DNA from 3 places in the Paenarthrobacter aurescens genome. Region 1 is predicted to be linked to each of the others. Evidence: riboswitches for the same ligand, from Rfam matches in the RefSeq annotation. Region 1 holds a riboswitch; each other region holds the start of a gene.
The links. A riboswitch is a leader RNA that binds a small molecule or an ion and turns the genes downstream of it on or off. The one in region 1 is predicted to bind thiamine pyrophosphate.
Positions count from the first base shown of each region.

Region 2: another riboswitch for thiamine pyrophosphate. It lies ahead of ABI796_RS11045 (bifunctional hydroxymethylpyrimidine kinase/phosphomethylpyrimidine kinase); the one in region 1 lies ahead of thiO (glycine oxidase ThiO).
Region 3: another riboswitch for thiamine pyrophosphate. It lies ahead of thiC (phosphomethylpyrimidine synthase ThiC); the one in region 1 lies ahead of thiO (glycine oxidase ThiO).

Region 1 is NZ_CP157456.1:2,823,845-2,831,289, reverse strand. Features, by position in the region: gene ABI796_RS13050 (DEAD/DEAH box helicase) at 1-1,141, opposite strand, end outside; gene ABI796_RS13045 (RNB domain-containing ribonuclease) at 1,420-2,898, opposite strand; gene ABI796_RS13040 (TM2 domain-containing protein) at 3,041-4,000, opposite strand; gene ABI796_RS13035 (ferritin-like fold-containing protein) at 4,159-4,827, shown strand; gene thiE (thiamine phosphate synthase) at 4,866-5,537, opposite strand; TPP riboswitch at 5,565-5,683, shown strand; gene thiO (glycine oxidase ThiO) at 5,676-6,944, shown strand; gene thiS (sulfur carrier protein ThiS) at 6,941-7,177, shown strand; gene ABI796_RS13015 (thiazole synthase) at 7,181-7,445, shown strand, end outside.
Region 2 is NZ_CP157456.1:2,382,992-2,390,436, forward strand. Features, by position in the region: gene proB (glutamate 5-kinase) at 1-727, opposite strand, end outside; gene obgE (GTPase ObgE) at 717-2,303, opposite strand; gene rpmA (50S ribosomal protein L27) at 2,458-2,721, opposite strand; gene rplU (50S ribosomal protein L21) at 2,783-3,091, opposite strand; gene ABI796_RS11045 (bifunctional hydroxymethylpyrimidine kinase/phosphomethylpyrimidine kinase) at 3,503-5,038, opposite strand; TPP riboswitch at 5,029-5,127, opposite strand; gene ABI796_RS11050 (ribonuclease E/G) at 5,324-7,445, opposite strand, start outside.
Region 3 is NZ_CP157456.1:2,471,852-2,479,296, forward strand. Features, by position in the region: gene ABI796_RS11480 (hypothetical protein) at 1-83, opposite strand, end outside; gene ABI796_RS11485 (VOC family protein) at 206-1,078, opposite strand; gene ABI796_RS11490 (amidohydrolase family protein) at 1,157-2,239, opposite strand; TPP riboswitch at 2,322-2,429, shown strand; gene thiC (phosphomethylpyrimidine synthase ThiC) at 2,425-4,284, shown strand; gene ABI796_RS11500 (alpha/beta fold hydrolase) at 4,267-4,989, opposite strand; gene ffh (signal recognition particle protein) at 5,059-6,639, opposite strand; gene ABI796_RS11510 (glucose-6-phosphate dehydrogenase) at 6,670-7,445, shown strand, end outside.

The sequences.
Region 1 (7,445 bases):
GGCCGGTACGGCCAACACGGTGCAGGTAGATCTTTTCGTCTTCAACGCACTGGTAGTTGATCACGTGGGTGACGTCATCGACGTCGATGCCGCGGGCTGCGACGTCGGTGGCCACCAGCACATCAACCTTGTTGTTGCGGAAGGCGCGAAGGGCTTGCTCGCGGGCGCCCTGGCCGAGGTCGCCGTGAATGGCCGCGGCCGCGAAACCGCGGTCAACGAGTTCCTCGGCAACCTTGGCAGCGGTGCGCTTGGTCTTGGTGAAGATGATGGTGCGTCCCCGGCCGCGTGCCTGCAGGATGCGGGCAACCACCTCGGTCTTGTCCATGCTGTGCGCGCGGTAGATGAGCTGGCGGATATCCCGCTTGGTGAGGCCTTCATCATTGGGGTCAGCAGCCCTGATGTGGGTGGGCTGGGTCATGTAGCGGCGTGCCATCGCAATGACCGGGCCGGGCATTGTTGCGGAGAACAGGAGAGTCTGCCGAACGGCCGGGGTGCCGGCAATCAGGGTCTCGACGTCGGGGAGGAAGCCGAGGTCCAGCATTTCGTCCGCTTCGTCAAGGATGACCATCTTGACGTTCTTGAGGCTCAGGTGCTTTTGCTTGTAAAGATCGATGAGACGGCCCGGAGTACCAACTACGATCTCGACGCCCTTCTGCAGGGCATCAATCTGGGGTTCATAGGCGCGGCCACCGTAGATCGTGGCGATGCGGGCATTGCGCTTGCGTGAAGCGGCCTGGAGATCGTTGGCTACCTGCACGGCCAGCTCGCGGGTGGGAACGATCACCAATGCCTGGGGCGCACCGGGAACTGCGAGCTTTGCGTAGCCGGGATCGTCCCGACCGGCAACGCGCTGCAGTGCGGGGATGCCGAAGCCCAGTGTTTTTCCGGTACCCGTTTTGGCCTGGCCAATGATGTCGTGGCCGCTCAGGGCCACAGGCAAGGTCATGGCCTGGATGGGGAAGGGGTGCGTGATTCCGGCGTCAGCCAAGGACTCAACAATGTCCGCACGGACGTTGAAGTCAGCGAACGACTTTTCTTCGATCTCGTGGGGCGTCTCATCCGAGATGATCGTTTCCTCGGGTTCGATTGATTCTGTTCCGGTGGAGTCCGTCAGGACTTCGTGGGTATGCAATTCACTCACAGGGAGTTTCCTTATTCATTTGGGCATTGGCGCTGCATGCTCAACGGCGGCGGCATAGCCGTACCGGAGCACGAACGGGCGCGCAAGCAAGTCCAGTGGAAGCCGATCGCGGGCTATCTAAGTACTGGCACTGGTGACCAGTTGGTACATCTCAAGATCGCGTAGGGGCGGGCTTGTTGAGTTCAAAAATTAACTGAATCAACGACCGGGCATCCATTACTACATGCCCAGTCTATCCTCTGGGGGCCGGAAAGCCGGGATCGCCGCATGAACGGCCGTCAGGGAAGCAGCTCAAACCTGATCTCGCGGCTGGCGATATCGGCCTTGAGCAGCCGCACCCTGACTGTGGTTCCGGATTCCATGTCTCCATCGCACCGGGCCGTGACAGCTGGATCTGCTATCTGGATGACGCCATAGGGGCCGTTGCCGTTTCCGTTGCCGTTTCCCCTGGAGTTCCCATTGGAGGGTTTGGACCCTGAGATGACAACAGCGTCAAATTCCTGGCCGATGTGGTTGGCCACGAGGGCTGCTTCCACAGTGTCCAGCGCCGCACGCTCGAGGCGCCCGGCCAACTGATCCGAGGAGGCCATGATCTCCGGCAGCGACGGGAGGGCCTCGCGGGCCCACTGCGGGATTTCCTGGCCGTTGCTGAGTGCTTCGCAGATCACCAGGACAAAGCGATCCACCAGGCGGCGGAGGGGTGCGGTGGTGTGGGCGTACGGAGCCCCGATGGCTGCCTGGATGACCTCTGCAGGTACCTCGCCGTCAAACGGGGTGTAGCCGGCGCCCCGGAACAACATACCTGCTGAGTGCAGGATGGCCAGTTGCCTGGGTTCCGTTGCGTCCAAGGTCCTCAGGTACTCGCCGTAGGGGACGTTACCGTCCCATGGTTTGCCGAGTGCGGAAGTTTGGCGCTTGAAATGGAGCAGTGACCGGTCATCCGGCGCGGGCATGGTGCGCAGAATGCCCACCTTCCCGTCAAGCATCATCTGCGCAGCTGCCATGCCGGTCATCAGGGAAATTTGTGCATTCCAGTCCTCAACCGGGAGGGACGGGGCGGCAGCGATCCTGTATCCGCCGCCGTCGGTCGCTTGGACAATTTCCTGCTCAGGCATGTTCAGGCTTGCTCCGCCACGTTGCCGCTCCAGTTCAACGCGCTTGAGTCCCAATTCCTTGAGGAGCTGAAGAACGGTTGGGGCAGTGCCGTCATCAATCTGCTGTTGTGCGCCTTTGTAGCTCAACTTGGCAGTGCTGCGGACGGCGGCGCGGGAAACGGTGACTGCCTGCACTTCGCCTGCGGCATCAACATCGAAGTCCCACACAAAAGCACTGCAGTCCTGGTTGGCCAGGAGGCTTCCGGCATTCTCGCTGATGACCTCAGGGTGCAACGGAATCCGCCCATCCGGGGCGTAGAAGGTTTGCCCGCGTTCACGCGTCTCGTTGTCCAAGGCGCCACCGGGAGCCACGAAGGAAGGGACATCGGCGATCGCGTACAGGACCTTGTAGCCATCGCCGGCGCGATCAATGAACAAGGCCTGGTCCAAGTCAGTGGATGTGGCCGGATCTATGGTCACGAACGGTATGTTGCGCAGGTCATGACCCGGCAGGGCAAGGGCCTCCACGGCGAGCCGTGCTTCTTCCACCGCTTCGGCAGGGTACTCGCCGGGCAGTTCCAGCTCCGTTCGGAGGGCCGCAAGGGCCGCCGCGAGCTGGTCCGAGGAGTCGTCTACGTTGGGCGCTATCCGATGATGTGACACGAAAATCAGGTTAGCCCCAAATGTGTCCGTAGTCTTGGACGCCGGACGAAAGAACCCGCCGTCCCAGGCAGGGGCGGCGGGCTCTGACCTGCGATAGTGGCGCAGGTCCGGATAGGTTTGTGGCCGGAGAACCTCCGGTGGGCTACTGCCCGGCTGCGGGTGTCAGGGTGAAGGTTGCTGCTTCTTCACCGTAGACATCTGCGATCACAACGGTGGTGGGGCCGTTCTTGATGTCGAACGCGATCACTCCCTGCTTGGCTTCCCCCGAGGCAACAGTCCCCATGGGCAGACTGCCCAGGCCTTCCTCGAGGAACAAAAGTTCTCCCTGTTTGCCGTCGGCATCGTAGGCCTCAAAGTTGGTTGGTGCTGCGAAGCTGGTCCCGGTCACGGTCTCCCAGGACACCTCCAGGACAAGGAAGCCCCCGTTGGCGGGTTTCATGTAGGACATTGAGGGGATCTCCTGGGTGTACAGGGAATCAATGACGCCCACCTTCACCGTGGTGCCCTCATCAACAGTTACCGTGAAGGTGTTTGCTTCGCTGGCAGTTCCTGAGGACGGGATCAGGGGGCCTTGGGAGGCCGAGGGGAGCGGTGCGACCGGCGAGGTTCCGGCCTGCTGGACTGCGGCAGCAACAAGGCTCAAAGACAGCACCGTGGACACGATTCCAGCGATCAGGCCGGCGAACCAGACCACGATGGTGATGATCCAGGCCTTCTTTTTGTTCTCCGGGTAGCCAGCTAGGGGACGGCCTTGCTTGTCCCGGGCGTTACCGGTCAAAGTGATGATGAGGTCCACGATTGACCAGATGCCGAAGCCTCCAGCAGTGAGCAGCTTCGCGATTCCTGTACCGATCTTGCCCAAGTAGAAACGGTCCACACCGAATCCACCCAGGAGCAGTGCCAGAATCCAGGTGGTCATGAAGGACTTGGCCGGAATTTCCCCGCCCGGGATCCCATACGGGCTGGTTCCGGGGCCCGGCTGGTAGCTTGCCTGGGCTCCACCCTGGAATTGGCCGTTATGGCTGTAAGGCGCCGCGGGGACCTGCGGAACTGATGACCCGGCGTCGTCTTGTGGCACGGGTGGGTAACTCGGGTGACTCATGGGAATCCTTCAAGGAATTGGGTGCGAAAAAGGAGGACATCCGGCGTGCAGGGCACGCGGCAGTCAACTCACTTCGAGTCAGCCTAATAGCAATAGCGCTGGACGCAGGAACTCAACCCCCCGGTAACGTCACGGCCGGCCGGGGATAGGCTGGGTACATGGGCACTTCCTTGGACGCCGCAACCTCCGCCGGGCAACTCTCCGCGGAGTTGCTCGGCGCCATGGCTTACGGGGAACTATCTGCTTTTGGGCGGCTTTCCCTCGATTCCCGTGAAGCACCTACGCTTCATGACAGGTCTGTGCTGGCAAAAATAGCCGTGGGAGCATATGGCAACTTTGCCCTCCTCAGCGATCGGTTGTGGGAGATCGGGGTTGACCCCGAGCACGCCATGCTGCCGTTCCAACGCTCCTTTGACCATTTCCACGAGCGCACCAAACCGGGGGACTGGTTCGAATCGGTCATGAAGGCCTATGTGATCGACACCGTGTCCTCGGACTTCTACAGGGCTGTGTCCATGTTCCTCGACTCAACAACCCAGCACTTTGTTGAACGCGTGGCTTCCCCCGATCAAGCCACAGAAGTGCTTCGCGTCCTGCTGAACAGGGCCTTGGCCGATGACCCTCGCCTGGCCTCGCGTCTCGCCCTATGGGGGCGGCGCCTGGTGGGAGAGGCCTTGACGCAGGCCCAGCGCGTCGGTGTGGAACATCCCGTCCTCGGCCCGGCGCTGAAGAACACCCCGGATGCGCGTGCCGCGGTCAAAACGCTGACGGCGGAACTTGCTGCCAAGCACGCCCGCCGCATGACGGGCCTTGGCCTCACCGCTTAGCTGCCTGCTGCCCCCTCACAGCGCTCTCTGGTGTCCTGTTACACGGCGTCCAGCGCCTGCAGCAGCGACTTCGCTGCCGCCGTCGGGTCCGTTGCCTCAGTGATGGCGCGGACCACAACAATCCTGCCGGCGCCGGCCGCGACTACTTCTTCCACGTTGTTGTGGTCGATGCCCCCAATGGCGAACCACGGCAGCGTCACTTCGTGATCCGCTCGCTTCTGTGCTTCTGCGGCATATGTGACCAAGCCGGTACCAACAGCAGCCCGGCCGGGTTTGGTAGGTGTTGCCCACACGGGACCCACACAGAAATAATCCAGTCCCAGAGGACCTTGGGCGGTGGCCAGCGCCGCGTCAATCTGTTCCGGCGTGTGGGTGGACAAGCCGATTCCGGTGACGTTCGGCAGGAGCGTCCGGGCGGCCGTCAATGGCAGGTCCTTCTGGCCGATGTGGAACACAGGAGCCCCGGAAATACTGGCAACATCGGCACGGTCGTTAACGGCCCACAGCTTCCCGTGCCGCTGCGCGACGCTCCGCAGGACGGCCAATATTTCCAGTTCCTCAGCAGCTTCCAACGTCTTGTCCCGGAGTTGAATGATGTCCACCCCACCCTCAAAAGCGGCATCCACAAAATCTTCAAAATCGCCCTGCCGTTTACGGGCATCGGTGCACAGGTAGAGGCGGGCGGCGGCAAGAGCGTCAGGCTGGGTCATGGAAACCAGAGTAGTTCCTCTAAACTGGGCACGTACTGCGGGAGCCGCGACGATCGTCATATGACCGTCCGGCTGAGAGGGCTTCAGAGCCGACCGCTTGACCTGATCCGGCTAGTACCGGCGTAGGGAAGGAAACGAATGGCAGATTCCCGCCATACCCACCTCCAGGCAGACGTTGCCGTGATCGGCGCCGGCATCATAGGCCACGGCATTGCCCACGAAGCCAGGCGGCAAGGCCGTTCAGTAGTACTGATCGATCCTGAGCCGGCCTCGGGCGCAACGTTCGCTGCGGCAGGAATGCTTGCCCCCGTCAGCGAACTGCATTATCAGGAGGAAGAACTCCTGGAGTTGATGCTCGAGTCTTCCCGGCTTTGGCCCGCCTTCGTGAAGGGACTATCCACACAGGGAGGGGACAGCGGATACCGCACGACGCCCACCCTCGCCGTGGGTGCTGATGCCGCCGATCGCAGGGCGCTCGCAGACCTGAGGGCAGTGCAACTTGCGGCCGGTTTAGGCATTGAGCCGCTCACCCTGCGGGATGCGAGGCAACGCGAACCGCTTCTCAGCCCGCAGATTTCCTGCGCTTTGGACATCCCCGCAGACCACCAGGTAGATCCGCGAAAACTCGCGGCATGCATCGCCAGTGGATTGTCCTCGCACGGACCCGAAGACCCTTCCTGGGTAGCCGGAGCCGATGCTGGATACGCAGTTTCTTCCCCTGCACGCAGTCTGCTGTGGGACCGGGGGCGCGTCACTGGAGTTCAGCTTGAGTCCGGTGCCACGGTCACGGCCCGGGAGACCGTGGTGGCCAACGGGCTGGGAGCCCCGCATCTGTCCGGACTGCCTGATGGATTGAACCTTCCGGTGAGACCTGTCTATGGCGACATTCTCCGGCTTCGCGTTCCTGCGCACCTGCGGCCGCTGGTCTCCTCCACCATCCGGGGGATGGTTCGGGGAGTGCCGGTCTACATCGTGCCCCGGGACGATGGCACTGTGGTGATTGGCGCGACACAACGTGAGGACGGATTGTCAGCGCCATCCAACGCTGTTTCTGCAGGTGGCGTCTACCAGCTGCTCAGGGATGCCCAGGTTCTGGTGCCCGCCGTGGCCGAGTTGGAACTCCTGGAGGCAACTGCCCGGGCCCGCCCCGGGACCCCGGACAACGCACCCCTCCTGGGCAGGGTTACAAGTGACACAGGAGAGGTTGCCGGCCTGATCGTTGCCACGGGCTTCTTCCGCCACGGAGTGCTGCTGACACCAGTGGCCGCCAAAATCGCGGGGGATCTCCTCAACGGTTCCACGGACCCGCGTTGGGCGCCCTTCCGCCCCGATCGTTTCACCAACACCGCTTCCCTTCCCGCACTGCCCACACCATCAGCATCAACCCCCACCAAGGAATCCGCATGAACATCAAACTCAACGGAACCGATCATGCAGTCTCCGATGACGCCTCCGTCAGCACTCTCGTCACCTCCATCACCGGCCGCGCCCTGGACCCAAGCGGACAGGCGGCCGACGGCGGGAAGCTGGGTGTCGCCGTCGCACGTAACTCCGAGGTGGTGCCGCGCAGCCAATGGGCCGCAACAGCGCTCGCCGACGGAGACGAACTCGAACTCGTAACAGCAGTCCAAGGAGGCTGAACCATGACAACATCAAACGTTGACGTTCGCACCACCGACGTTCCCGCCACCGGGCTGGGCAGAGACGCCCTGGTGATCGATGGCGTGGAGCTCGGATCCCGCCTCATCATGGGCACCGGCGGTGCGCCGAGCCTGGATGGCTTGGGGGCTGCCCTTCTTGCCTCCGGGACGGAACTCACCACGGTGGCGATGCGCCGCTACTCGCCGGCCGAAACGGGATCCTTGTTCCAGCTCCTGGTGGACCACAACATCCGTGTGCTGCCCAACA
Region 2 (7,445 bases), 440 kb from region 1:
CGGCAATGGACGCCGCCTCCACCTTGGTCATCATTCCGCCGGTTCCTACCCCGGCCTTACCCGCCTTGCCAATGGTCACGTCTTCAAGGTCCTGCGGACCACGGACCAGCGGAATGCGTTGAGCGCCTTGGGACGGCGGACCGTCGTACAGGGCGTCGACGTCGGAGAGCAGCACCAGCGCATCGGCGCGGACCAAGTGGGCCACCAGGGCAGCCAGGCGATCGTTGTCCCCAAAGCGGATCTCATGCGTGGCCACGGTGTCATTCTCATTGACTACCGGCACCACGCCGAGGTTCAGCAGCCTGTCCAGGGCGCGGAAGGCATTGGTGTGTTGCGTACGGCGCATCAGGTCATCGGCCGTCAGCAGAACCTGGCTGACGGTTACACCGTGGGCGCTGAAGGCCTGCGTATAACGGGCCATCAGGAGCCCCTGCCCCACGCTGGCGGCAGCTTGCTGAGTGGCCAGGTCCTTGGGCCTTTTGGCCAGGCCCAAGGGGGCGAGGCCGGCCGCAATGGCGCCGGAGGACACCAGGATGATTTCAGTGCCCGCATTGCGTTTTTCTGCCAGTGCGTTGACGAGCCCTGTGAGGGACTTCTCGGAGATGCCGCCCTTGATGCTTGTCAGCGAGGACGAGCCTACTTTGACAACAATCCGCTTGGCGGTGGCAAGGGCCTGGCGTTCAAAGTCTTCAGCTGTGTCCGGAGCGTCGATGGTCCTAGTCGTCATCACCGGAATCCAAGTGGCTTTCCTTCACAGCCTGGGCGCGGCGACCACTGACAGACTCAGTCCAGATACCCGCCTTGCGCTCGGCTTCAAGCTCTGCCCGTGCAGCAGCCTTGGCTTCGCGCCGCTCGATCTGCTCATCGCGCTTCTGTGAACGCGTGGGGCGGTCACCGATGTCCGCCACGCGAATGTCAGTACCGCGGGGCGTTGCAAGGAGTTCGGCGCCGGCCATCATGGTGGGCTCCCAATCGAACACCACGCCGTCGTCCTCACCAATAACCACGGTGTCGCCGGGCTTTGCCCCAACCTTGAAGAGCTCGGTCTCCACACCAAGCTTGGCAAGGCGGTCCGCAAGGTAGCCAATGGCTTCCTCGTTGGTGAAGTCAGTCTGCTTCACCCACCGCACCGGCTTCTCGCCCAGGACGCGGAACAGTGGCTCGAGGTTCTTCTCCTCGCGGCGGATCTTGAAGCCGGACTCATTGACAGCCCGGGGACGCAGCACCGGAGGTGCAACCTTCGGCGGTGCCGTCTTAACGGCATCCCGTGCCGCCTGGACAATTTCCGCCATGGCAAAGCCAAGCTGGCGCAAACCTTCGTGGCTCGTTGCCGATACTTCAAAGACGCGGTAGCCGCGGGCCTCGAGGTCCGGGCGGACAAACTCGGCCATGTCCTTGCCGTCGGGAAGGTCCACCTTGTTGAGCACTACCAGCTTGGGACGCTCATTCAGGGGCACCACTTCGCCGTCAACACCGGCGTAGCTCATATCCACTGCGTACTTCTCCAGTTCAGCCTCAATGATGGCGAGGTCCGAAAGGGGATCGCGGTCTGATTCAAGGGTTCCGCAGTCAAGGACGTGAACCAGTGCAGCACAGCGTTCCACGTGACGCAGGAAGTTGTGGCCCAGGCCCTTGCCCTCACTGGCGCCTTCGATCAGGCCGGGAACATCGGCAATGGTGAAGCGGACCTCGCCCGCCTGCACTACGCCGAGGTTGGGAATGAGGGTGGTGAAGGGGTAATCGGCAATCTTGGGCCGGGCAGCAGACATTGCCGCGATGAGGCTTGACTTGCCGGCGGAGGGGAAGCCAACAAGGGCAATATCTGCGATGGACTTCAGTTCCAGGACGATGTCACTGGATTCACCTTCGATTCCCAGCAATGCAAAGCCGGGAGCCCGGCGCTTCTGGGATGAAAGGGATGCGTTGCCCAGGCCGCCTTGGCCGCCGGCGGCTGCAACGTACTCAGTGCCCTCGCCAACAAGGTCAGCCAGGACTTCGCCGTCCTTGGTCTTGACCACGGTGCCATCGGGCACGGGAAGAATCAGCGTTTCACCGTTCTTGCCACCGCGCCAGTCACCCATGCCGGGCCCGCCATTGGTGGCGTGCCGGTGGGGAGCGTGATGGTAATCCAGCAGGGTGGTGGTTTGGGCCGAGACCCGGAGAATGACATCTCCACCGTTGCCGCCGTTGCCGCCGTCAGGTCCACCGAGGGGCTTGAACTTTTCCCGCTTCACAGAGACACAGCCGTGGCCGCCGGTTCCGCCGGATACGTGCAGGACTACCCGGTCTACAAAGCTCGCCACGTGGATCTCCTCAGTTGCTGTCTTCCAGCGTTTGTTGCTGTTGCCAGCGCTGTTGCAAAAACCAGTGCGCTAAAGCGCCCTAGTCGATTGTAATGCGGTTAAAAGAACGGTGGAGCGGGCCGTTTGGCCCGCTCCACCGGTTCAGAACTTGTTGTTACTCTGCAGCTGCAGCAGCAACAATGTTCACTACGCGACGGCCGCGGCGAGTACCAAACTCAACCGCACCGGCCTGCAGTGCGAACAGGGTGTCGTCGCCACCGCGACCGACGCCTGCACCGGGGTGGAAGTGGGTCCCACGCTGGCGAACGATGATCTCGCCAGCGGAAACTACCTGACCACCGAAACGCTTGACGCCCAGGTACTGAGCGTTGGAGTCACGACCGTTGCGAGTGGAACTCGCGCCTTTTTTGTGTGCCATGTGAAATGCCTGCCTCTAAATTTCTGGGGAAACTGAAAAACCTGAACAGCGGTAACGAAAGTTACGCGATGCTGGTGATCTTGATCTTGGTCAGTTCCTGACGGTGACCCTGACGCTTCCGGTAGCCGGTCTTGTTCTTGAACTTCTGGATGACGATCTTCGGACCACGGAGGTCCTCGAGGATCTCAGCCGTGACCTTGACGTTGGCCAGTTCCGCAGCTGCGGAGGTGACCTTCTCGCCGTCAACCAGGAGCAATGCGGGCAGCTCAAGCGTGCTACCGGCTCCACCGGGGACGCGGTTCAGCGTTACGTAGTCTCCAACGGAAACTTTTTCTTGGCGGCCGCCTGCGCGGACAATCGCGTACACCACTTGGGTACTCACTTCTCTCGACGTTTATTACAAAATTTGCGTGCGGAACCTTGAACCGGAATCAGGCCTGGTTCGCGCTGTGCCTCAACGCCGTGGACTTCTGATCGAAGTCCGCGAGTCATCCCATGAACAATTCCAAGGGGCATAACCCAAGTGTTGGCGTAAGCACCGAAGATCAAGATTACGCTAGTTTGACCTTCAGCTGCAAATGAGGCCGGGTCCGGAGGCTACCTCGTGACTTGCATCACTAGTTGTAACGGACTCTCCCGGCACCGTGCCCATACAGCCTACAGTGTTTGGGCCAGATTAACGCGATTCGGCCGGCGACGCGCTGACGTGTCCCAACAATCACCCTGAAACTGCTCTGGAAACTCCGCAGAGGAGGCCTGCTGAACCGTTCCTCTGGCGACGTCAGACAAACAGCCTGGGAGCGTCAAAGAATGCGGTCTCGTAGCGGCAGGACTGGGTGAAAGCCTCCATCATGGCCACCTTCTCGGCATCAGAAGCCGCAATCGCCGCAGCGTCCGTGAGATTGATCGCTTTTCGCGTTGCCGCAGCGAAGTCCGGGTCGGCGTAGGTCTTCAACCACTCGGCATACGAGTGGTCCGCGGGGGCGCCCGCCTCAACATAGGCGCCATGCAACTGCTGACCGACCTCCGCGTACAACCAGTAGCAGGGCAGGATCGCTGCGAGGACCACCGCGTAACTGCCTGAAGCAGAGGTCGCCAGCAAGTGGTCCACATAAGACTTGGTAACCGGCCCCGTGCCTGTTGGCACAGGGCGGGTGCTCAACCAGTTTCTGTGCAACTCCGACTCAACTTCCAGGCACTGCTGGGAAGCCCTGGCCCAGAACAATTGCTCTTCTTCCGTGGGAGCAAGCGCACCGGCACGCGCCAAGACCCTCGAGTATCCGTTGAGATAGATCGCATCCTGGGCGAGATAGTAATTGAAATCACGTTCCGGGAGCTCGCCGGACTGAAGCTGCTGAATAAATTCGAGCCCGTAGATTGATTCGAGTTCCGGTGCAGCGGCATTCCACAGCTTTGCAGCAAAGGCCCCAGGCGAGGCCGCTTGCCGGAGGTGGTGAAAATGATGAACGGGTCCGTTCCCTTGACCCACCCGCAGGTATTCCGAGGCTGTCAATGCTCCCAGCAGCCAAGGTTTCACCTCCCGCAATGAAGCTTCCCAGTCACCGGTGCGGGCTTGGACCGTCGCCAAGGCCGAAGACAGCGAACAACCTGTCCCGTGGCTGTTGGGCGTCACAATCCGGGGACCTGAAACCTCTATCACGTCACGCGACAACAGCCCGGTGGTGTTCACCAAGGCGTCGGGGCATTCCGGGCCCGGCAGATGGCCTCCTTTGACCAATACCGTGTTTCCATATTCCGCAGCCAGGCGCTTGCCTTGATCCAGCGCTGCAGCCCAGTCCTCCGCCTCAGGCTCCCCCAGCAACATGGCCAGCTCAGGAAGGTTGGGCGTGATGAGGTGGGCCAGAGGCAGCAGTGAACGCAGGGCTTGCTCCGCGGACTCCCGCAGCAGCCTGTCACCGCTGGTGGCCACCATCACCGGATCAAGGACCACGACGGCGGGGCGCACCTCCTGGAGCCAGCTCCGGACCTGGTCAATGACGGCAGCATCGCCAAGCATCCCGATCTTTACGGCATCAAGGGTGATGTCAGCGCTGATGGCATCGAGCTGCTGGCGCAGGAAAGGGGCGGGTGGGACGTGGACGGCGCTGACTCCCACAGTGTTCTGTGCCGTGAGCGCTGTGATGGCGGCCATGCCGTACCCACCCAGCGCTGCAATGCTCTTCAGGTCCGCCTGAATTCCGGCACCGCCTGAGGGGTCCGAGCCGGCAATACTGAGAACGCGCGGGATGGGGCGGGCCAACAGTGTTTCCCGGGCACCGTCAAACGGGTACACGGATGAGGATAATGATGCAGTCATGAGGACATCCCTTCGCCGGTGCTAACCGGACAGGTTCAACGGGTCTGGATCTCAGCCGGGCCCAACGCCCGGCACCCCGTGTCAGTCCCCAAGCCTAGCCGGGAAGCAGTGTGCTGCGGGAACCGGAGTGCATACAAGCGTGGATGTGACCGGGAAGAACTCTCTGCCGAAGAAGGACTGCCCCTGCCAAGGACGGAAGAGAACGCAAAGGGGCCCCGCGCTACCTGGTAATGCCGGATAGCGCGGGACCCCTCAGAGGTTCCGTGGTGGGCGGTATGCCCCGGACTAGAGCTCCGAGGCCGGGACCCCCACTCCAAGGATGATGGGCTCGTCGGTGGATACCTTCTTGGCCGGCTCCGCAGGCGCCTTGGCCTCGTGGGCTGAACCTCGGGTATCCGATGCCGTCACCTCATGGTGCTCCACACTGGTTTCATTCGCAGCACCTTGTGCCCTGCTGGCACTGCGGTTACGGCGGCCGCGACGACCCCGTGACGGTGAAGAGGCCTGGGGATCCTCCTCTGCAGCAGGTGCTTCCCGCGTGTCAGCAGATTTCGGCGCAGCAGCTTCCGGCGTGGCAACAGAGTCCTGGGTGGCAGCGGCTTCCGGGGCGGCGCCCAGGTGGGAGAACGCTTCAGCCAGCAGATCCAGGCTCATGGCAGGCTTGGCCGCCTGCGGTTCCTCGTGGTGCTCCACGAATGGCAGCGCAACTTCTTCCCCGCCGAAGCGCAGGACCGGAGTGGACCTTGCTTCCTGAGCTGCTTCCTGAGCTGCTTCCTGAACTGCCGCCTCGCGTGCAGCCTCTGCTGCTTCGCCACTGACTGCGGATCCGGATGCGGAGCCAGCTGGCTCGTGCTGCCCGGCGGCTCGTGCCTGCTCTTCTGCGCGGTGAACTTCGTCGTCATGCAAGTGGGCGGCGTGCGCTGCAGCTGCAATGGTGGCCAAGGCAGCCCTGGTGGCCTCAGCCTTGGCCTGACGGGCAGAATCCTGCGGTTCAGCCGAGACAGCAGGGGCAGTGGCTACCGGGGCGGACGAGGTTGTATGGACCTGTGCGGGCGCTTCAGCAACAGCCTGTCCCCCACCCTTCCCGCGGCGGCGCTTACGCTCGGTGCGCGCAGCGGGCTGCTGCACCTCGGTGTTGGGGCGGTGGTGTTCAGCAGCCACCACGTTGGCGCGGCGGTGTTCAACGGGTTCGTCGTGAGTGACCACGCCACGGCCTGCACAGTGCTCGCACTGCTCACCGAAGACCTCCAGAAGGCCGGTTCCCATGCGCTTGCGTGTCATCTGGACCAGGCCCAGGGACGTTACTTCGGCCACCTGGTGCTTGGTGCGGTCCCGGCCCAGGCACTCCACCATGCGTCGCAGTACGAGGTCGCGGTTGGATTCGAGGACCATGTCAATGAAGTCAATGACAATAATGCCGCCGATGTCGCGCAGACGCAGCTGGCGAACCACTTCCTCGGCTGCTTCAAGGTTGTTCTTGGTGACCGTTTCTTCCAGGTTTCCACCGCTGCCGGTGAACTTGCCGGTGTTGACGTCCACCACGGTCATGGCCTCGGTCCGGTCAATAACCAGCGAACCACCCGAGGGCAGGAAAACCTTGCGTTCCAGGGCCTTGTGGATCTGCTCGTCGATGCGCCAGGCAGCAAAGATGTCCTGGTCCTTGGTCCACTTTTCCAGGCGGCCCACCAGATCAGGGGCAACGTAGGTCACGTAAGCCTCGATCGTGTCCCAGGCGTCATCACCGGAGACAATCAGCTTGGAGAAGTCCTCATTGAAGACGTCACGAACTACCTTGATGGTCAGGTCCGGCTCGCCGTACAGGAGTTCAGGAGCAAGGACCTTGGTGGAAGCGGCCTGCCCTTCAATGCCTTCCCACTGTGCGCGCAGACGGTTGATGTCATGCGTCAGTTCTTCCTCCGACGCACCTTCAGCGGCTGTGCGGACAATGACGCCTGCGTTTTCCGGCAAGCGGTCCTTCAGGATGCGCTTGAGGCGGTTGCGTTCGACGTCGGGCAGCTTGCGTGAGATGCCGGTCATGGAACCGCCGGGTACGTACACGAGGTAACGGCCCGGAAGGGAGATCTGGCTGGTGAGGCGGGCACCCTTGTGCCCTACAGGGTCCTTGGTGACCTGGACCAGGACGGAGTCGCCGGATTTCAGGGCGTTCTCGATCCGGCGCGGCTGGCCTTCAAGGTTCACCGCATCCCAGTTGACTTCACCGGCGTACAGTACGGCGTTGCGGCCACGTCCGATGTCCACGAAAGCAGCTTCCATGGAGGGCAGCACATTCTGGACCTTGCCCAAGTACACATTGCCGATCAGGGAGTCCTGCTGGGTCTTGGACACGAAGTGCTCAGCGAGTACGCCGTCTTCCAGGACACCGATCTGAATTCTGTCGTCACGCTGG
Region 3 (7,445 bases), 350 kb from region 1:
GTGACATCGGCACCCTTCTCCAAGGCCGCGGCCCGCTTGAGTGCTTCATCGTGGGTGGCTACAAAAATTTCGGCAAAGCCCATGGAAAGTACTCTCATTCCTTCGTGCTGACGGGGCGGCGACGCGAAAATCCGAGTGGTTCCGCGCCGTCTCCCTCCAGCCTAGTGCAGCACAACGGGCGCACAGGCAATTCGGCGGACAAGGCCTAGCGGACGGCAACCCGCAGTTTGTTCCGCCAAGGATCCTCAAAGTGAAGCTCGGCTCCGGTGTGATGATTTGGCACACCGGCAACCTTGAGACGATCAGCCAGCGCTGCCACGTGGTCACTTCCCGGCACCTCAATGAGCACCTCGCCCAGGCCAAGAGTGTCTTTTCGCGGACCTGCCCCACGGCTGTTCCAGACGTTCATGGCCATGTGATGGTGATAGCCGCCAGCGGAAACGAACAGTGCCTGCCCGTGCCAGCCTGCGGTGCGCTCGAAGCCGAGCGTTTGGACGTAGAACTTCTGCGCAGTCTCCACATCACCCACTTGCAGGTGGACATGCCCGATCCCGGCGGCGGCTTCGTGCTGCCCTGTCACGGCAGCTTCACTCAGGTGCTGCTGGAGAAAGCGCTGCGGTGGCAATGCCACATTGTCCATCACCACGTTTTTGCCGTCCCACTGCCAAAGCTCACGCGGCTTGTCATAGTAGAGCTCAATGCCGTTGCCTTCGGGGTCTGTGAAGTAGAAGGCTTCACTGACCAGGTGGTCGGCGCTCCCCGCAAAAGCGCGGGGTTCATACTCTGCGGCAGTGGCAATGGTGGCGGCCAATGAAGGCTGGTCCTCGAACAGGATGGCCGTGTGAAACAAGCCGGCCTCGCCCCGCCCTGGAATCTGCAGTCCCGCCGCCGGAGCAAGGTGAACCACCGGCTTGCCGACTCGCCCCAGATACAGCCCACCATCCTGCTCGGCAACCACCTTCAGGCCCAGGGCGCGCTGGTAGTAGTCGCTCATGACCTTCATGTCGCCAACCTTGAGCATGACGGTGCCCATGGTGAGTTCGGCAGGCAGAAGATCCTGACTGGTTGAAATGGTCATGTGAAGCTCCCGGTTCTGAGGTGGCCGCGAATCGGCATCCTTCTACCTTTATAAATTACTTGAAGCTTCAATTTATTCCTAACGGACGACATGTCCTCCAAGGACTATGTGTTTAAGGTCAGTGACCGTGGCCAGGCGGCGTCGAGGGTCGTCACTGCACAACACGACGTCGGCCCGGGCGCCCTCGCTGATGCCCTCGGCTCCCAACCATGCCCGGGCACCCCACGCGGCGGCCTCCAGGACAGCGGCAGGCGGCAGGCCGGCGTCGTGCAGTTCCATCATTTCGTCCGCAATCCTGCCGTGTTTAATGACGCTTCCCGCGTCGGTCCCCGCATAGATGGTGACCCCGGCCTCGAACGCCTCCCCCACGCGCTCATGACGACGATTCCAGAGCCGGAGCATGTGATCCGCGTACTGCGGAAACTTCGGCGCTGCCTGCGCGGCTATGTCCGGGAAGGTGGCGATGTTGACAAGTGTGGGAACTATTGGGACTGACTGCTCCACCAAACGGGGCAGATGCCTGGGCAGGAGGCCGGTGGCGTGCTCAATACAATCAATGTTGGCATCGAGCATGTGATCGATGGTGTCCTCGGCGAAGCAATGAGCCGTAACCCTGGCACCTTCATCATGCGCGGCCGCGATGGCGTCCCTCACGGTCTTTGCCGGAAACGATGCGGCGAGGTCTCCGACGCCACGATCTATCCAGTCGCCCACCAGTTTTACCCAGCCATCACCGTCCCGGGCTTCCTTTCGGACGGTCTCCACCAGCTGCTCCGGTTCAATCTCGTGGCCCAGACCGCGGAGGTAGCGCCGGCTCCTGGCAATATGCCGGCCTGAACGGATGAGTCGGGGCAGATCAGACCGCTGTTGGACCCAGCGCGTGTCGCTGGGCGATCCGCAATCGCGGATCAGCAGCGTTCCGGCGTCGCGGTCCGCTTGGGCCTGAGCCAGGGTGGTTTGCTCATCAACCGCTCCGCCTGCCCCTAGTCCGATGTGGCAGTGAGCATCCACCAAACCAGGCAGAACCCACCCCTCCAACACAACGTCCGGCATGACCGTGGGGCGCTGGAAGGTCAGAACTCCATCCACGGACCACATCCCCTGGCGCTCCTCGGTCGCCGAGACGAGCACAGGTCCAATGAATTCGATGATGTCGGCCATGGTAAAAGCGTAGCGGGGCAGCGCGACACAGCCCGCTGCCGGCATGTGACTGGGCCGCTGTTCAGAGCTGTGGTAGCTTCGTCTACGACCACACGGGGGCCCCTGCAGGGGCTGAGATCGGACTGATGCAGTCTGCGACCGTTGAACCTGTCCGGGTAATGCCGGCGAAGGAAGTGAGTATTCCCTTGAGCACCACAGAAACACAGCACAGCCCTGCCCAAAACGGGACGAACGCGGCCCAAAACGGGAAGAACGCGGGCCAAAATCAGGCCGTCACGCAGTCGTTGAAGTCCCACTCGCTGGCCTGGTTGGAAGATCCCGAGCATGGCATTCGGGTTCCCGTTACGGAGATCGCGTTGGAGTCTTCTCCCAATGGTCTAGCCAACCCGCCTCTACAGGTTTACCGGACAGCCGGCCCGGGCAGCGATCCCGTGGTGGGTCTGGAGCCGTTCCGTACCCCATGGATTGAAGCCCGTGCAGACACTGAGGCGTATTCGGGGCGCGAACGGAACCTGCTCGATGACGGTAAATCCGCAGTTCGGCGAGGAGCAGCTTCAGCGGAGTGGAAAGGCGCGCAGCCGGTGCCGCGCCGCGCCGTCGACGGTAAGACCGTCACGCAAATGCACTACGCGAAACAAGGCATCGTGACACCGGAGATGCAGTTCGTGGCATTGAGGGAGGGCTGCGATGTTGAACTTGTCCGCAGCGAAGTCGCCGCGGGAAGGGCGATTATCCCGAACAACATCAACCACCCCGAATCAGAGCCGATGATCATCGGCAAGGCATTCCTGGTCAAGATCAACGCGAACATCGGCAACTCGGCAGTCACCAGTTCAATAGCCGAAGAAGTGGACAAACTGCAGTGGGCGGCGCAGTGGGGTGCTGACACAGTGATGGATCTCTCCACGGGAGATGACATCCACACCACGCGTGAGTGGATCATCCGCAACTCGCCCGTTCCCATCGGAACAGTCCCCATATACCAGGCGCTGGAGAAGGTGAACGGCGAAGCCAACCAGCTGACGTGGGAGATCTTCCGCGATACCGTGATCGAACAATGCGAGCAGGGCGTGGACTACATGACCATCCATGCAGGCGTTCTGCTCAGGTACGTGCCGTTGACCGCCAACAGGGTCACGGGAATCGTATCCCGCGGCGGTTCCATCATGGCCGGTTGGTGCCTTGCTCACCACCAGGAGAACTTCCTCTACACACACTTTGACGAGCTGTGCGAAATCTTTGCCCAGTACGATGTCGCGTTCTCCTTGGGCGACGGGCTGCGTCCTGGTTCCGTTGCGGACGCCAACGACGCCGCGCAGTTTGCCGAGTTGGATACGCTCGCGGAGTTGACACAGCGGGCGTGGGAATTCGACGTCCAGGTCATGGTGGAAGGCCCCGGCCACATTCCGTTCCATCTTGTGCGGGAGAATGTTGAGCGCCAGCAGGAACTGTGCAAGGGTGCGCCGTTCTACACCTTGGGTCCGCTGGTTACTGACGTCGCGCCTGGCTATGACCACATCACCTCGGCCATCGGTGCTACGGAGATTGCACGCTACGGTACGGCGATGCTCTGTTACGTGACCCCTAAGGAGCACTTGGGTCTCCCCAACAAGGACGACGTCAAGACTGGCGTCATCACGTACAAAATCGCGGCGCACGCGGCTGACCTCGCCAAGGGGCACCCGGGAGCTCACGAACGTGATGATGCGCTGTCCAAGGCGCGGTTCGAGTTCCGCTGGAGGGACCAGTTCGCTTTGTCCCTGGACCCTGTCACCGCAGAAGCGTTCCACGACGAGACACTGCCGGCAGAACCCGCAAAAACCGCCCATTTCTGCTCCATGTGCGGACCTAAGTTCTGTTCGATGCGCATCAGCCAGGACATCCGCGACGAATACGGTTCGGCAGACTCCCAGGCTGCAATCGCAGGAATGTATAACGGGATGCGCGAGAAGAGCCAGGAGTTCCTGGCCTCAGGGGGAAAGGTGTACCTGCCCGAGCTTCAGGTCCCCGCAAACCAGGGCAGCAGTTCAGGAGGCCTGAACTGACATCGCCCGGCCAACATCGGCGATGAACGAACGAATAGCTTGATCGCCGTCAACGGAATCCTGGGGCCGGTGTCCGCCCGCTGCCACGCGGCGGAGGGCACCGGTTTCCTGGAGGTAGCCCGCAATTTCCTCGTAGAGGGGTTCCCACCCGCCGGTGAGGACCAGGGTGGGGACCCCTGGAACAATCTGGAGCGGCGCCTCCCATGGCGGTGCCTGGAGCCGGAGCCTACGGGCGGAACGCCGGGCTTCGGCGGTGTCCAGCCCACCCGTTTCAGCAGAGAACGCCCGGCGGAAATATTCACGCTGGTAATCGGCGTCGTTGAGTTGCGTGCGGGCGTCGAACAACGGTTCCATGAGGGCCCGGTGGGAAGCCGTGGCCGGGAGCTCAGCCGTCAGGGACAAACAGGCGGGCTCCACCAACGTGAGCGAATGCACCAGCTCGGGGCGTTCGATGGCAGCCAGCATGGCCGAAATTGCACCTTGTTCATGGGCAACGACGTGACCTCCACCGGAGTCGGCCAAGGCATTGATCACTATGGCAACGTCCGCCGCCACATTGGATTCCGTTGGTTCGGCGACGGCGTCAAAGCCGTGCCGCCGAAGGAAGAGGGCGTCATAAGCAAGGGCCATGCCATGCTGCTTCGGCCAGGCCGCAGCACCGAAACTGCCCAGGCCGTGGACGAAAACTACGCGCTGCTTATGCATTGATTCAGCCTATTCCACGGCTCTGACATCCTAAGGAGCCGGGAGGCCCGGCTCCTTAGGACGCAATATTTACTTTCCGAGGAACTTGTCAAAGCCCTTGGGAAGATTCAGCGATGACGGATCGAAGTCTGCTGCACCCTGACCAAAAGCCGCTCCGGTAGGGGCTGCCGAGGCAGCGTTTGCCCGCTTGGCTTCGGCATCACGCAGCTCCTGGGCTGCCTTGGCAGGGTTGCCTGAGCGAGCCTTCTTCTTCGGGGCGTTCTTCCCGTTCTTGCGTCCACCGCCGGGGCCTCCGAGCCCAGGCATCCCGGGCATACCCGGCATGCCGCCGCCCTGTGCGAGCTTCTTCATCATCTTCTGCGCTTGGGCAAACCGCTCCAGCAGGCCATTGACCTCGGACACATGCACGCCGGAACCCTTGGCAATACGGGCGCGGCGTGAGCCATTGATGATCTTGGGGGCAACGCGCTCGTGCGGAGTCATGGAGCGGACGATTGCCTCGACGCGGTCGATCTCTTTTTCGTCGAAGTTCTCCAGCTGCTGGCGGATGTTTTGCGCACCCGGCATCATCATGAGCATCTTCTTCATGGAGCCCATGTTGCGGATCTGCTGCATCTGGGCGAGGAAGTCGTCCAGGGTGAAGTCTTCCTGGTCAGCGAATTTCTTCGCCATCCGGGCAGCTTCGTCCTTGTCCCATGCCTTCTCAGCCTGTTCGATCAGGGTGAGGACGTCACCCATGTCCAGGATGCGCGAAGCCATGCGGTCCGGGTGGAAGAGCTCGAAGTCGTCAAGGCCTTCACCGGTAGAGGCAAACATCACCGGCTTACCAGTGACGGACGCCACCGAAAGCGCGGCACCGCCGCGGGCATCGCCGTCGAGCTTGGAAAGCACAATGCCTGTGAAGTTGACGCCCTCATCGAATGCCATGGCCGTGTTGACGGCGTCCTGACCGATCATGGAGTCAATGACAAACAGGACTTCGTTGGGAATGATCGCCTGACGGATACGGCGGGCCTGATCCATCATCTCGGCGTCAACGCCAAGGCGACCGGCGGTGTCAACAATCACGACGTCGTGCAGCTTCTGACGTGCTTCCTCCACACCAGCCTTGGCTACGGCCACGGGGTCACCGGCAGGGTGCTCCAGCTCTGACGTGGCGCCGGGGTGCGGAGCAAACACGGGAACGCCCGCACGCTGTCCCACAACCTGGAGCTGGGTCACTGCGTTGGGGCGCTGAAGATCACAGGCCACCAGCATGGGGCTGTGGCCCTGGGATTTGAGCCACTTGGACAACTTGCCGGCAAGGGTGGTCTTACCGGCACCCTGGAGGCCGGCAAGCATGATGATGGTGGGGCCCGTCTTGGCCAAGCGGATGCGACGGGTTTCGCCACCGAGGATCTCCTTGAGTTCCTCGTTGACGATCTTCACGATCTGTTGGCTCGGGTTCAGTGCCCCCGAGACTTCGGCGCCCAAGGCGCGTTCGCGGATGCGGCCGGTGAACTCGCGGACCACGGATACTGCAACGTCCGCATCCAGCAAGGCACGGCGAATCTCACGAACGGTGGCATCGACATCAGCCTCGGTGAGGCGGCCTTTGCCACGGAGGTTCTTGAAGGTTGCTGTCAACCGGTCAGAGAGTGAATTGAACACGCGCCGTGCACTTCTTTCGATGGTCTACGAATGGCGGCCAATGCGGCACGCCATAGTCCTGATCATTCTTGCCCCGGCAAATATGCCTCAGCCAACAAATCTGATTCGACTACGGGACTCGACTATCTAGGGTACCAAGTCGCACCTGCAAGATGGCATGCTGGCACAGTGACCAGTAAAACAACTGTAAAAACGTTGCTCATCCTCGGCGCGTCCGGGGACCTGACAGGCAGGCTGCTCCTGCCCGGACTGGCAGGGCTCCTGGCTTCCGGACGGGCCCCGGGCCTTCGTCTGGTGGGGGCCGGTTCTGACCCGTGGTCCCCCGAACAGTGGCAGGACCGGGTCAACACGGCCTTCGCTGCAGCATCGAACGCATCCGAGGCAACAGGCCGCGCCGATCTGGCCGCCGTGGCATCAACCACTGAATACCATCAGGTGGACGTCACCGCTGACGGCCCTTTGGCCGAGCTGCTGAGCCGACTGGAGGGGCCAGTGGCCATCTACTTCGCTTTGCCTCCCCACGTCAGCCAGAAGGCCTGCGAAGTGCTTCACCGGGACCAGCTGCCCCCAGGAACCCGGCTGGTGATGGAAAAGCCCTTCGGCTCGGGAACCGAATCCGCCCACGAGCTCAACAAGACACTCGCGGCACTGGTGCCCGAGGACCGCATCCACCGCGTGGATCACTTCCTGGGTAAAGCCACGGTGTTGAACATCCTGGGACTTCGTTTCGCCAACACGTTCCTGGAACCGGTGTGGAACCGGGACCACATTGAAAAAGTGGAAGTCATCTTTGATGAGGACCTGGC